3 regions of the Brucella cytisi genome follow, and region 3 is predicted to be linked to each of the others. Evidence: predicted binding sites of a transcription regulator. Region 3 holds the regulator's gene; each other region holds the start of a gene.

Region 1 (4,204 bases), 160 kb from region 3:
TCGTTGCCAATGCAAAGCGCCTCACCTACCAGATCGGACGTCGCACCCGCATTTCGCAATCGCTCGCTTCGCAGGTGCGCGACATGAAGGGCGCGCTGCTCGCTTCCGGCACAGCGCCTGCCTCTCCGGATATAGCCGAGGCGCTAGAGATAGAGCCTGGTTCACCTGTCCTGCGGCTCGAAACCTTGCACAGCGCTGACGGACGCCCCGTGTCGCGCGCAACGCTCTGGATCAGTGCCGAACAATTTCCCGAAATTGCCGAGGATTATGCGGAAAGCGGTTCCATCACCGAGGCTTTCCGAAAAGCAGGTATTGCCGATTACTTCCGTAAATCGACAATCATATCCGCCCGCCATGCGGATTCGGATGATCTGAAACATTTGAAGCTTTCGCCCGGCGCCATTGTACTGACGGCCAAGGCGATCAATGTGAATACCGATGGAGTGCCGATCCAGTATTCGCTGACACGGTTTTCAGCGGATAATATGGAGTTTTCTATCGACACGTATCCCGGTGACCCGCAGATGAATGACATGAACTGAAGCATGCTAGCGCTGAACTGCTCTCGAAGCTGTTATGAACGCGGTGCCGTTGAGCGCCTCCAAATCAGACAGGAAACCTCCGATGGCCGTGACCATTCTTCATAATCCAAAATGCGGCACCTCGCGCAACACGCTGGCAATGATCCGTGCGAGTGGCGAAGAGCCCGTCATTATCGAATATGTGCAGAATCCACCCACGCGGGAACGTCTGGTCGGTCTGCTGGCGGCAATGAACATGACACCACGCGAACTGCTGCGCGAAAAAGGCACGCCCTATGCTGAACTCGGGCTGTCCGATCCGAAATGGACTGACGACGAGCTGATCGACTTCATGATGGCCCATCCAATTCTGATCAACCGGCCCATCGTCGAAACGCCGCGCGGCACCAGCCTTTGCCGTCCCTCTGAGCTGGTTCTGCCGCTTCTGGAAAATCCGGTCGCATCATTCACCAAAGAAGACGGTGAGCAGGTTAAATTTGAGGGCAAATCACGCTGACGAGCTCGCGATCAGACATCATTTTCCTAGAGAATCGGAAGTATGATCCAATAAAAAGGCGCTGTAAAACAGCGCCTTATCAAATTTAACTTATAAACTGGATTATATCCGTTCTCAGAATGGAATTTCGTCGTCCAGATCGCGCGAGAAGCCACCGCTGCTGCCACCCTGATTGGATGGGCCGGACGAGCCGAAATCACCGCCGCCACCAGAATAGTCAGACATCTGGTTGCGGTTGCCGCCACCGCCGCCGAACGAACGGCCTTCACCGCCGCCTTCACCACGGCTATCGAGCATCTGCAGTTCACCACGGAACTTCTGCAGCACGACTTCCGTCGAATAACGGTCATTGCCGTTCTGATCCTGCCACTTGCGGGTCTGGAGCGCGCCTTCGATGTAAACCTTGGCGCCCTTCTTCAGATACTGTTCCGCAACCTTGGCGAGGTTCTCATTGAAGATGACAACGCTGTGCCATTCGGTGCGGTCTTTGCGTTCGCCGCTCTGGCGATCGCGCCAGCTTTCCGACGTTGCAATGCGCAGATTGGCAACCACGTCGCCGGAATTCAGACGACGAATTTCCGGATCGGCACCAAGATTGCCGACCAGAATGACTTTATTGACGCTACCAGCCATCGAAAATTACTCCGGGTCTTGCATGCACACTCTTTCCGCACTGCTTCGCGCGGACAAGAGGCACTTTTCAAATGAAAGATCAGGCGCAACAATGCGCCATCACCACAAACTCATATGTTCACCTTACAGGACTGGCTCAAAGCGTGCTCAATCCGGGCCGGTGAATTCTTCAATGTCCACAGAGTTTATGTTCTTGTTTTGTTCAAAATGCAACCTTCCAACATTAAAAAGCCTTGTGTTCGCCATAAATTTCAGTGGGTTTTTGCACCGTTTACCGCGCTGATAGTGCAGTTTTCCTCATTTCAGAGGCTGAAACTGCATCTGCCTTAATTTCAAAACAGCCTTGCCGACTACCGTCATAAAGCAATAGCTGCCTGCGCTTGGCAAACGGGATCAGCTTCCAAGGAAAAGCCCTGCCGCTCACTGTATCTTTGGCGCGCAGGGCTTGGGGTTTGAGCAATGCTCATGTGTCGACATTAATTCGTCGGCAGGTCTTTTCGGATCACAAAGGCGCACGGCCATTTGCATTCCGCGCAAATTCAAATTGTCGGCAATCACACTTTCGATCAACGAGGCATCATTCCTTGCGAAAAGATGCTGCCGCAACCGAAACGGATTGTGCTTTCATCTCTGTGAAAGCTAGGCACTGTAGTCAGGTGGACTCATGCTCCTTTACCTCCCTACTGGGTCTCCCCGCCTCCTGCGGACCTCTTGCCGATGCCGTGTCATCCCACCGCGGCACCTCTCCGCTATCAGCGAGTAAGGGTAGTCTGCTCCTGTCAGGAGTGACAGTCAACGCTCTTGCGTTCACATTTCGTATCGCCTATCAGAAGGCTGGTTGTTCGATATTTGTTCTAATGATAAGAGTGCACCGATGAATGACCGGAGCCCCCTTCTTATTGGAGGGTTTCACCCCATATTAGACACCGGCGCGACGTGTTTTACCATTCGGCGCCCGTTATCCATGGCATCATGAGCAGGCAGGACGCGGAATGAGCGATCAGAAATTCATTTCCATACGTGGCGCGCGCGAACACAATCTGAAAAATGTCGATCTCGATCTGCCTCGCGACAAGCTGATCGTGATGACAGGGCTTTCCGGCTCGGGCAAATCCTCGCTTGCCTTTGATACGATCTATGCGGAAGGCCAGCGCCGTTATGTCGAAAGTCTTTCGGCCTATGCGCGCCAGTTCCTCGAAATGATGCAGAAGCCGGATGTCGACCAGATCGACGGCCTCTCTCCTGCCATTTCCATCGAGCAGAAGACGACGAGCCGCAATCCGCGTTCGACGGTCGGCACCGTCACCGAAATCTACGATTACATGCGCCTGCTCTTTGCGCGCGTGGGCGTGCCCTATTCGCCTGCAACCGGCCTTCCCATCGAGAGCCAGACCGTCAGCCAGATGGTTGATCGGGTCATGGCGCTGGAAGAAGGCACGCGCCTTTATATCCTCGCGCCCATCGTTCGTGGCCGCAAGGGCGAGTACAAGAAGGAGCTGGCAGAGCTTCAGAAGAAGGGCTTTCAGCGCGTCAAGGTGGACGGTACCTTCTATGAAATCGCCGATGTTCCGGCGCTGGACAAGAAGTACAAGCACGACATCGATGTCGTAGTCGACCGTGTCGTGGTGCGGCCTGACCTGTCGACCCGCCTCGCCGACAGTCTTGAAACCTGCCTCAAGCTTGCCGAAGGTCTGGCCGTCGCCGAGTTTGCTGATAAGCCGCTGCCGCCTGAAGAAACGGCTGAAGGTGGTGGTGCCAACAAGTCGGCCAACGAAACGCATGAGCGCATTCTGTTTTCGGAAAAGTTTGCCTGCCCGGTTTCCGGTTTCACCATTCCAGAAATCGAACCGCGCCTGTTCTCGTTCAACAACCCGTTCGGCGCCTGCCCGACCTGTGATGGTCTCGGCACGCAGCAGGCCATTGATCCGAACCTGATCGTTCCCGACGAAACGGCAGTATTGAAGGACGGCGCGATTGCCCCATGGGCGCGGTCTTCGTCGCCCTATTACAATCAGACGCTGGAAGCGCTTGGCAAAGCCTATGGCTTCAAGATCGGTGCGCGCTGGGTTGATCTTTCGGAAGAAGCCCAGCAGGCCATTCTCTATGGCACCAAGGGCAAGGAAATCACCTTCCAGTATGATGACGGCCTGCGTTCCTACCAGACGACGAAGCCTTTTGAAGGCGTGATCCCCAATCTGGAGCGCCGCTGGAAGGAAACCGACTCTGCCTGGTCGCGCGAAGATATCGAGCGCTTCATGGCCTCGACTCCCTGCCCTTCCTGTAACGGCTACCGCCTGAAGCCGGAAGCGCTTGCGGTCAAGGTTGGCATGAAGCATGTCGGCGAGATCACGGAAATGTCGATCCGCAAGGCCGACGCCTGGTTCCGCGACATCGATAGCAGCTTTAACGACAAGCAGCGCGAGATTGCCGCCCGCATCCTCAAGGAAATCCGGGAGCGCCTGCAGTTCCTCAACGATGTCGGCCTCGACTATCTGACGCTGGCGCGCAATTCCGGCACGCTGTCGGGCGGTGA
Region 2 (4,204 bases), on a different contig from region 3:
ATCAAGTCGCTTCTGCACCCACCATGCGCGCTGATAATCAATCGCCAGAGGCGCACGGCGATTATGGATACGATAGAGATAATGCCGGGCACGCGCTGAAAAACGCGCATCGAATGTGTCCGTCGTCTTCTCGACATTCAAGATGCTGACGCGCTCATCCGCCATGACGAGGTGCGCATTGACCGCATCGCGCACCTTGCCTGCACCCCAATCCTTGGTGAGATCGACATGCACGACCTGCGCGGTTGCATGCACGCCTGCATCGGTGCGGCCAGCCGCACTCAGCGTCAAATCTTCCCCGCAGAACTTCTTGAATGCCAGTTCGATGGCATTCTGCACCGCATGGCCGTTTTCCTGCCGCTGCCAGCCGACATAGGGCGTGCCATCATATTCGACAGTGAGCTTGTAGCGCGGCACCGCTTACAGAACCTTCGAAACCTGTGCGCCACGCAGAAATTCTTGCGCGGGCAATGGTTTGCCGCCGGAACGCTGCAGCGTAACGAGCCGCACGGCCCCTTCCCCGCAGGCAACCGTCAGGCGATCGTCCAGCACCGTGCCCGGTTCACCGGACCCCTCACCCAGCGCCGAGCGCTGAAGCTTCACACGTTCGACAGCGCCATTGATTTCCATCTCGCACCATGCACCCGGAAAGGGCGACAGACCGCGAATGGTATTGTGCACGTCCTGTGCCGGCTTCGACCAGTCGATGCGCGCCTCGGCCTTGTCGATCTTGGCGGCATAGATGACGCCTTCTTCCGCCTGCGGCTGCAAGGCAAGGCTTTCACGCTCAAGCGCGCCCAGCGCACGGATCATCAGGTCGGCGCCGATCATGCTCAGACGGTCATGCAGTTCGCCTGCCGTCATGTCCGGCGTGATCGCAACCTTTTCGGCCATGGCAACGGAACCGGTATCGAGCCCGGCATCCATCTTCATGATCATCATGCCGGTTTCGCTATCGCCTGCCATGATGGCACGCTGGATCGGAGCCGCACCGCGCCAGCGCGGCAGCAGCGAGGCATGGCCGTTATAGCAACCGAGGCGCGGTGCATCCAGAATGGCTTGCGGCAGCAGCAGGCCATAAGCCACGACAATCGCGACATCGGCTTCGAGGCTTGCGAAAACGTCCTGCTCTTCCACGCCCTTGAGGCTCTTCGGCGTGAACACCGGAATGCCGAACTGTTCGGCCTTTTCATGCACCGGTGACTTGGTCAGCTCCAGCCCGCGACGGCCCGCCGGGCGCGGCGGCTGCGTATAGGCCGCAACAACCTCATAACCGTGACCGATGATGGCGGTGAGGATCGGCACGGAAAATTCCGGCGTCCCCATGAAAACGACACGCATTAAAGCACTTTCCCAGGCGCGCGCTGGCTGGCGAGCTTCTTGAACTTCTTGATGACCATATCGCGCTTCAGCTTGGAAATATGATCGATGAAGAGCACGCCGTTCAGATGATCGATCTCATGCTGCAGGCAGGTAGCCATCAGCCCGTCGGCTTCGATCAGATGCTGTTTGCCATCTGCATCGAAGTAATTGACCTTGATGGCGGCTGGCCGTTCCACTTCGGCATAATAATCCGGGATCGAAAGACAGCCTTCCTCATAGGTGCTGACTTCATCCGTCACGCCGACAATCTCGGGATTGATGAAGACATGCGGCGCTTTCGGTTCATCTTCCTTGGCAAGGTCGATGACGAGCATGCGGATCGGTTCGCCTACCTGAATGGCAGCGAGGCCAATGCCCGGCGCATCATACATGGTGTCGAACATGTCGCCGGCAAATTTGCGCAGCTGGTCGTCAAAGCGCTCCACAGGCTTGGAAACCTGGCGCAGGACGGGGTCGGGAAGGATGACAAGCGGTTTTACAGACATGGGCTTTCACGTAATGGCTCACGCGAGAATCGTCAATTACACTTTGCAAAATGTTCTCGTTTTGATCTCATCAAGATGATACGAATCAGCTAAGCTCTCTTCATGGAAAACCAGAATCTCCTGAATGAGCCGATTCTGCAGCTCGGTGCCACATCCTTCACGCTGGGGAATATCCTGCTGGCGGGTATCGTCGTGCTGGTGCTGTGTCTTGCCATTTTTCTGATCGCGGCGACGCGCTCTGCCCGGCTTCGCGCGGTTGCGGAAGCACAGGCCGAGGACCGTGCCCGTGATGCAGAATATCGCATGGCGGAAATCCTGAAAGCACAGGCCGAGATGCAGGGCCGGATGCAGACCATGGCCGAGGTATTCGGCTCGCGGCAGTCGGAACTCAACCAGTCGATCCGCGAACGGCTCGACGGCATGACGCATCGCATCGGCCAGACCATGACCGAACAGACCCGCTCGACGCATGAAAATCTCGCCAAATTGCAGGAGCGTCTTGCCGTCATCGACACGGCGCAGAACAATATCCAGTCGCTCGCCGGACAGGTGGTGCAATTGCAGGCGATCCTCGCCAACAAGCAGACGCGCGGCGCTTTCGGCCAGTCGCGCATGGAAGCGATCATCGCCGACGGCCTGCCGCAGGGTGCCTACGAGTTTCAGGCAACGCTTTCCAACAGCACCCGTCCCGACTGCCTTGTACGGATGCCGAACAATGCACCCTCGCTCGTGATCGACGCAAAATTCCCGCTCGAAGCCTGGAATTCGATGCGCGAAACGGAACAGCCGGAGGCGCGCAAGGCAGCAGTCGCCCAGTTCCGCCGCGACATGGAAGTGCATATCAAGGATGTCTCGGACAAATATCTGATCCCCGGCGAAACACAGGATACGGCTTTTCTGTTCGTGCCGTCGGAGTCCATCTTCGCCGATATTCACGAGCACTTCGAGGCCCTGATCCAGCGTGCGCATCGGGCGCGGGTCGTCATTGTCTCGCCGTCGCTGCTGATGCTGTCGATTCAGGTCATTCAGGCAATCCTGAAGGATGCCCGCATGCGTGAGCAGGCGCATGTGATTCAGGGCGAAGTGATCCGCTTGATGGAAGATGTGGGCCGCCTCGACGAGCGCGTGCGGAAGCTGCAAACGCACTTTGTGCAGGCCAACAAGGATATTGACGATATTCTGGTGTCGTCCAACAAGGTCACCCGACGCGGCGCGAAGATCGAAGCGCTGGAATTCGGCCCTGCACCCGCAGAGGAAGCATCCCGCCCGCAAACGAGACAGGCGGAAAACACTCCCACTCAAATGCGCCTGCGCGTGGTGGATGAGGACTAATTTCTTCGGCTTACAATAGCGACGCCGCTATTTCCCTCATCCTGAGGAGGCGCGAAGCGCCGTCTCGAAGGACGAGGGAAACGCACAACTCGACCCTCATTCTCAGCCTGTCGAAGAGGCGGATAGCACAACGGCTCATCAAGTATTGGCTGGCCGGTCGGAATGACCAAGATCGCGTTCCGGCCAGACCAGATCGCGCACGCGTTGCTTCAATACCTTGGCTTCCGGAAATCCGCCGTCACGCTTGCGCTCCCAGATGAGTTCTTCACTGCCGTCCGGCATATGAACACGGATTTCAAAAACCCCGCCGGTGCCCGGACGCAACGCCATTTCGCCTAAGTCCTGCCCGAAAGTCTGTAACAGTTCCTGCGCCATCCACGCAGCGCGCAACAGCCAATTGCATTGGGTGCAGTAGGTGATGGAGATGCGGGGATGTTCGGACATTGATTTCACCTTCTGAACACGAGCAATCTTAAAGTCGATTGCCGCAACTTGTTAGGCAGGCAAACTTGCATCAACATCTATCTTCCAACGACAAGCGGGGGCAAGTCATGGAAGTAACTGTCTATATTCTGCGTTGCGCGGACGGTTCATATTACACCGGTCTCACCAAGCAGAACATCGAAGCCCGGTTGTGGGAACACAATGAAGGCATCTACGAGAGTTATACGAATAAGCGTCGACCAGTCGTGCTTGTCTTCACTGAAACCTATGACTGCATTGTCGACGCAATCGCTCGCGAACGTCAAATCAAAGGATGGTCACGTGCAAAGAAAGAGGCGTTGATTGCGCTAAATTATGAGGGCCTGCCTGCACTGTCGAAGCGGGGATGAGGGGAGCGCTGTCGCCCTCGTCCTTCGAGACGCCTCCTTCGCAAGCTCAGGAGGCTCCTCAGGATGAGGACAAAATTGGCATCGTCAAAGTTCAAAAAGAAAGGGCGCCGAAGCGCCCCTAAAACAACTTGAGATCAATCATCGCCCATCTTGAGCGCCTGAATGAAAGCT
Region 3 (4,204 bases):
TGAGGTCGATCTGGCCGTTTCGGAACGGCTGTCGAAGATGGCGCCAGCCGATCGCGTTCTGGTCGGTGAAAGCGGCATATTCACACACGAAGATTGCCTGCGTCTGAAAAAGTCTGGAATCGGGACATTCCTCATCGGAGAGAGCCTCATGCGGCAGGCCGATGTTGCAGCAGCTACCCGTGAACTGCTGTCTGGCAAGGCTTGACTGATGATGTCCAAACTCACCCATATTGACCAGACCGGCGCTGCCAATATGGTGGATGTTGGTGCCAAGGACGAGACTGAACGACAGGCTGTGGCCGAAGGCTCGGTCAGAATGAAGCCGGAAACGCTGTCGCTCATTCTGGAAGGCAACGCTGCTAAGGGTGACGTCATTGGCGCCGCGCGTCTGGCTGGCATCATGGCGGCTAAAAGGACCGCCGATCTGATTCCCCTCTGCCATCCACTGATGCTGACCAAAGTAGCTGTCGAAATCGAGCCGGATCAGACATTGCCCGGTTTTCGCGTTCGTGCGCTGGCCAAGCTCAAGGGGCGCACCGGCGTGGAAATGGAAGCCCTCACCGCCGTTTCTGTCACATGTCTTACGATCTATGACATGGCCAAAGCCGTCGACAAACATATGGAGATCGGCGGCATCCGCGTTACCGAAAAGAGCGGCGGTAAATCAGGTGACTGGACAGCATAAACCGCTAGACTTTGCTCTGGATCAACTCATCTGGACAGATTCTGTGGTCTAGACGGGTCAACAATTCAGTTCGAGAGGAAACGCCATGTCCCTTCTCCCGGTCGATGAAGCACTGGCCCGCATCCTGAAATCCGCAGAACCGCACGGCAAAGAGCAGGTCGCCTTGTCAGATGCAGGTGGGCGCGTGGTTGCAACACCTGTTTTGGCACATTTTCTGCAGCCGCCGTTCGACGGATCGGCCATGGACGGTTACGCCCTGATCGCGCCAGACAACATCTCTTATCCCGTCGAGTTCGACATCATCGGCGAGTCGGCTGCGGGAAATCGTTTCGAAGGTGAACCGGGAATTGGTCAGGCGGTCCGGATTTTCACCGGCGCGCCACTGCCCAAAGGCACGGATACGATCGTCATTCAGGAACACACTGAGCGCTCGGGTAACCGGCTAACCGTTCACGAAGGCATAGAACCGGGACGACATATACGCCGCGCAGGCCTCGATTTTTCACCCGATAACATCGTTATTCCGAGCGGGCGGGCGCTGGATGCTGCGGCCCTGTCGCTGGCAGCGGCCAGCGGCAATGCGAAAATCGACGTGTTTCAAAAGCCCCAAATAGCAATCATTGCGACCGGCGATGAACTGGTTCCACCGGGGGAAACACCCGGAAAAGACCAGATCGTTGCATCGAACAGCGTTGGAATCGCCGAGATAGTAAGACGAGCCGGCGGGGCGCCACATGATAAAGGGATCATTCCGGATGATCCTGCCAAAATCGAACGGGCAATAGCAGACAGCCTGCAAAGCGGCATCGACATTCTGGTGACGATCGGTGGCGCTTCCGTCGGTGACCGGGATTTTGTGCATGGAGCACTGCAGAAACAGGGCGTCAATCTCGACTTCTGGAAGATCGCCATGCGGCCCGGCAAGCCCCTGATGTATGGGCGCATCGAAGTGAACGGCAAGATCGTGCATGTCATCGGCCTGCCGGGTAATCCCGTCTCGAGCCTCGTCTGCAGCCTCGTTTTTCTCCGTCCGCTCGTCGCCAAGCTTGCCGGAATGAACCTCGATGCCGATATCCGACCTGCAAAGCTGGGCACTGACCTGCCTGCGAATGACCACCGCCGCGATTATATCCGGGCCACAATCGAATCAAACCCTGATGGAACGCTGACAGCCAAGCCATTTCCGGTCCAAGATTCGTCCATGCTTTCAGCTCTCGTCGGTTCAAAAGCGCTTCTCATCAGGGATGAAAACGCTCCTGCTGCCACTGTTGGCGATGATTGTCGCGTTCTCATGCTGTAGATCGAGCGCAATTCTCAGTGTCACTAAAGCTTGAGAAAACAGATCTAAATCATCATAAAATATATGTTATTCGAAGCAGCATCTGACACGCCTTGCCCGTGATGGTCTTGCCCTGAAATATTCCGTTCAATCTCACCCTGAGCGTTAATGGTTTTAAAACCATTGCAGAACAAGACTGGAACATATAGTGTTCGTTCTGGTTTTGTTTTTCTCGATTCTTGGCCGGGAGGGTGTCGCGCATGTTAACCCGTAAACAGCACGAGCTTCTGCTGTTCATTCATGAACGTCTAAAAGAAACGGGCATTCCCCCGTCTTTCGATGAAATGAAGGAAGCGCTCGATCTGGCTTCAAAATCGGGTATCCATCGTCTGATCACCGCCCTTGAGGAGCGTGGATTTATTCGCCGTCTGCCGAACAGGGCGCGTGCGCTTGAGGTGTTACGTCTGCCGGATTCCATCGCTCCGGGCCTCAATACACAAAAGAAGTTCGCTCCCAGCGTTATCGAAGGCAGCCTGGGCAAAACGCCTCCGCCACCGGCACGCCCCGCCCCCGTGGCTACCAATGACGACACGTCTGGAACTGTGTCCGTACCGGTCATGGGGCGAATTGCTGCGGGTGTACCGATTTCAGCAATCCAGAATCAGACACACTCCCTCAGCCTTCCGCCCGAAATGATCGGTGCGGGCGAGCATTACGCGCTTGAGGTCAGAGGTGATTCAATGATCGACGCCGGCATTTTCGACGGTGATACCGTCATCATTAAACGCGGTGATTCAGCAAACCCCGGCGAAATCGTGGTGGCACTTGTCGATGACGAGGAAGCGACTTTGAAGCGCTTTCGCCGCAAGGGTGCATCCATCGCTTTGGAAGCCGCAAATCCGGCATACGAAACCAGAATATTTGGCCCGGACCGCGTTCGTGTACAGGGCAAGCTTGTGGGCTTGATCCGCCGCTACTAGATCGTAGTGTAGCCGGTTTTGGAGATAAGCTCCGAGTTCAAACAATGGAGCGGCTCCAGTTAAGAACAGAAACGTGGAACCGCTCTTTATTTAGTTGCAGCGCGTTGGTTCATCGCTAACACCTGATGAACAAACTCCAGCATTTTGAGCGGAGTGGGATTTTGGCTTGTACTCGCGCTCGGACAAGCCACGTGCTGGACGCGAATGGATGCGGTGCAAATGCCAGGGGCGACTTGGCGCATCAATTGCATAGGTAATTCGGTCCTCCGGCTGCCATTTAGATGTTTGCTGGCTCATCCCGGGCTTTGCGACTTCGTAGATGTCGCCCGATACAGCTTTGAAAGATCGGTTTTGATCTGGCCTTTCTCCGAGCCTGATCTCGACTGCTCCCTTTAGTGCCAGTTCCTGCTTGCTGATACTCAGGATAGTGGAACGTTCGCACGCCAGATCTTTGCCGGAAACGGCGAGAATAACCACATCGCCGATATTGCAGGCTATTTCCAGCATCGCGACATCTGCGGTGTAGGCTAGTGTACGACCATCACACAGACTGATCGTGCAAAGTCCATCTTCGCATTCGAACCCGTCCCCATCAGTTCGCTTTTTGTTTATGCCGGATGGCGGCGCGATGAACTCTTCCACCAGATAAGTGGTTTTCCAATTGTCGATTGTGAACTGTGACTGTCGGCTTCGATTGACTGCGAACTTCCCGTCTGCGAGCCGAACACCCACCAGTTTGGCATCTTCCGAGATCACGATGTCAGGAAAAGGCTCTCTGACGAAAGCAGCAAACCCCAGAACGATGAAGGGCAGCGCCAACGCCTTCAATCTGGTCGACAGAACAACAACCAGAACGAGCGCAATGGCCCAGAGAACGATAGTGAGTGCGGGCATGGCCCCAGGATTGCCATCTGGTGACCACTTTGCAACAAAGGCAGCAATGTGCCTGACTGCAAAAATACCCCAGCCCATTATCTGCAAAGGCACCCAGTCCAGTTGCAATGGCATCAGCACAAGACCAAAGACGGCAAACGGCATCACGAGAAGAGCTATTACAGGCTCAGCGGACATTTCCTACCAAGCCGAACGGCGCTGTATTGTTGAAGTGATAAGCTGCAAAAATCCCGCTCGCCAGTCCGGCAATGAGCGAAGTAGCCGCCGCCGCTGTGATCGGCTTCAGGATTTTTCCAGCGAAGCTATAGGCGGTCTTCCCACGTTTTTCCGTGCCAGCCTGCCTGATCGCGTTGCGCTCGCTCCACC

What was found. Region 3 encodes LexA, which represses DNA repair genes until DNA is damaged. Its sites were predicted from a motif close to TGTTCNNNNTGTGTTCNG; they were not measured.
Positions count from the first base shown of each region.
Region 1: the regulator LexA is predicted to act here: its motif matches at 2,511-2,528, upstream of uvrA (excinuclease ABC subunit UvrA).
Region 2: the regulator LexA is predicted to act here: its motif matches at 1,920-1,937, upstream of AAE521_RS21440 (DNA recombination protein RmuC).

Region 1 covers NZ_JBCAUP010000002.1:257,655-261,858, forward strand. The annotation lists gene phnF (phosphonate metabolism transcriptional regulator PhnF) at 1-542, shown strand, start outside; gene arsC (arsenate reductase (glutaredoxin)) at 625-1,038, shown strand; gene ssb (single-stranded DNA-binding protein) at 1,153-1,671, opposite strand; gene uvrA (excinuclease ABC subunit UvrA) at 2,664-4,204, shown strand, end outside.
Region 2 covers NZ_JBCAUP010000027.1:21,622-25,825, forward strand. The annotation lists gene truA (tRNA pseudouridine(38-40) synthase TruA) at 1-417, opposite strand, end outside; gene fmt (methionyl-tRNA formyltransferase) at 421-1,341, opposite strand; gene def (peptide deformylase) at 1,341-1,868, opposite strand; gene AAE521_RS21440 (DNA recombination protein RmuC) at 1,971-3,200, shown strand; gene AAE521_RS21445 (Rdx family protein) at 3,339-3,644, opposite strand; gene AAE521_RS21450 (GIY-YIG nuclease family protein) at 3,752-4,033, shown strand; gene lepA (translation elongation factor 4) at 4,168-4,204, opposite strand, start outside.
Region 3 covers NZ_JBCAUP010000002.1:97,145-101,348, reverse strand. The annotation lists gene trpC (indole-3-glycerol phosphate synthase TrpC) at 1-205, shown strand, start outside; gene moaC (cyclic pyranopterin monophosphate synthase MoaC) at 209-685, shown strand; gene AAE521_RS02720 (molybdopterin molybdotransferase MoeA) at 771-1,985, shown strand; gene lexA (transcriptional repressor LexA) at 2,225-2,944, shown strand; partial or broken gene AAE521_RS02710 (ComEC/Rec2 family competence protein) at 3,035-4,204, opposite strand, start outside.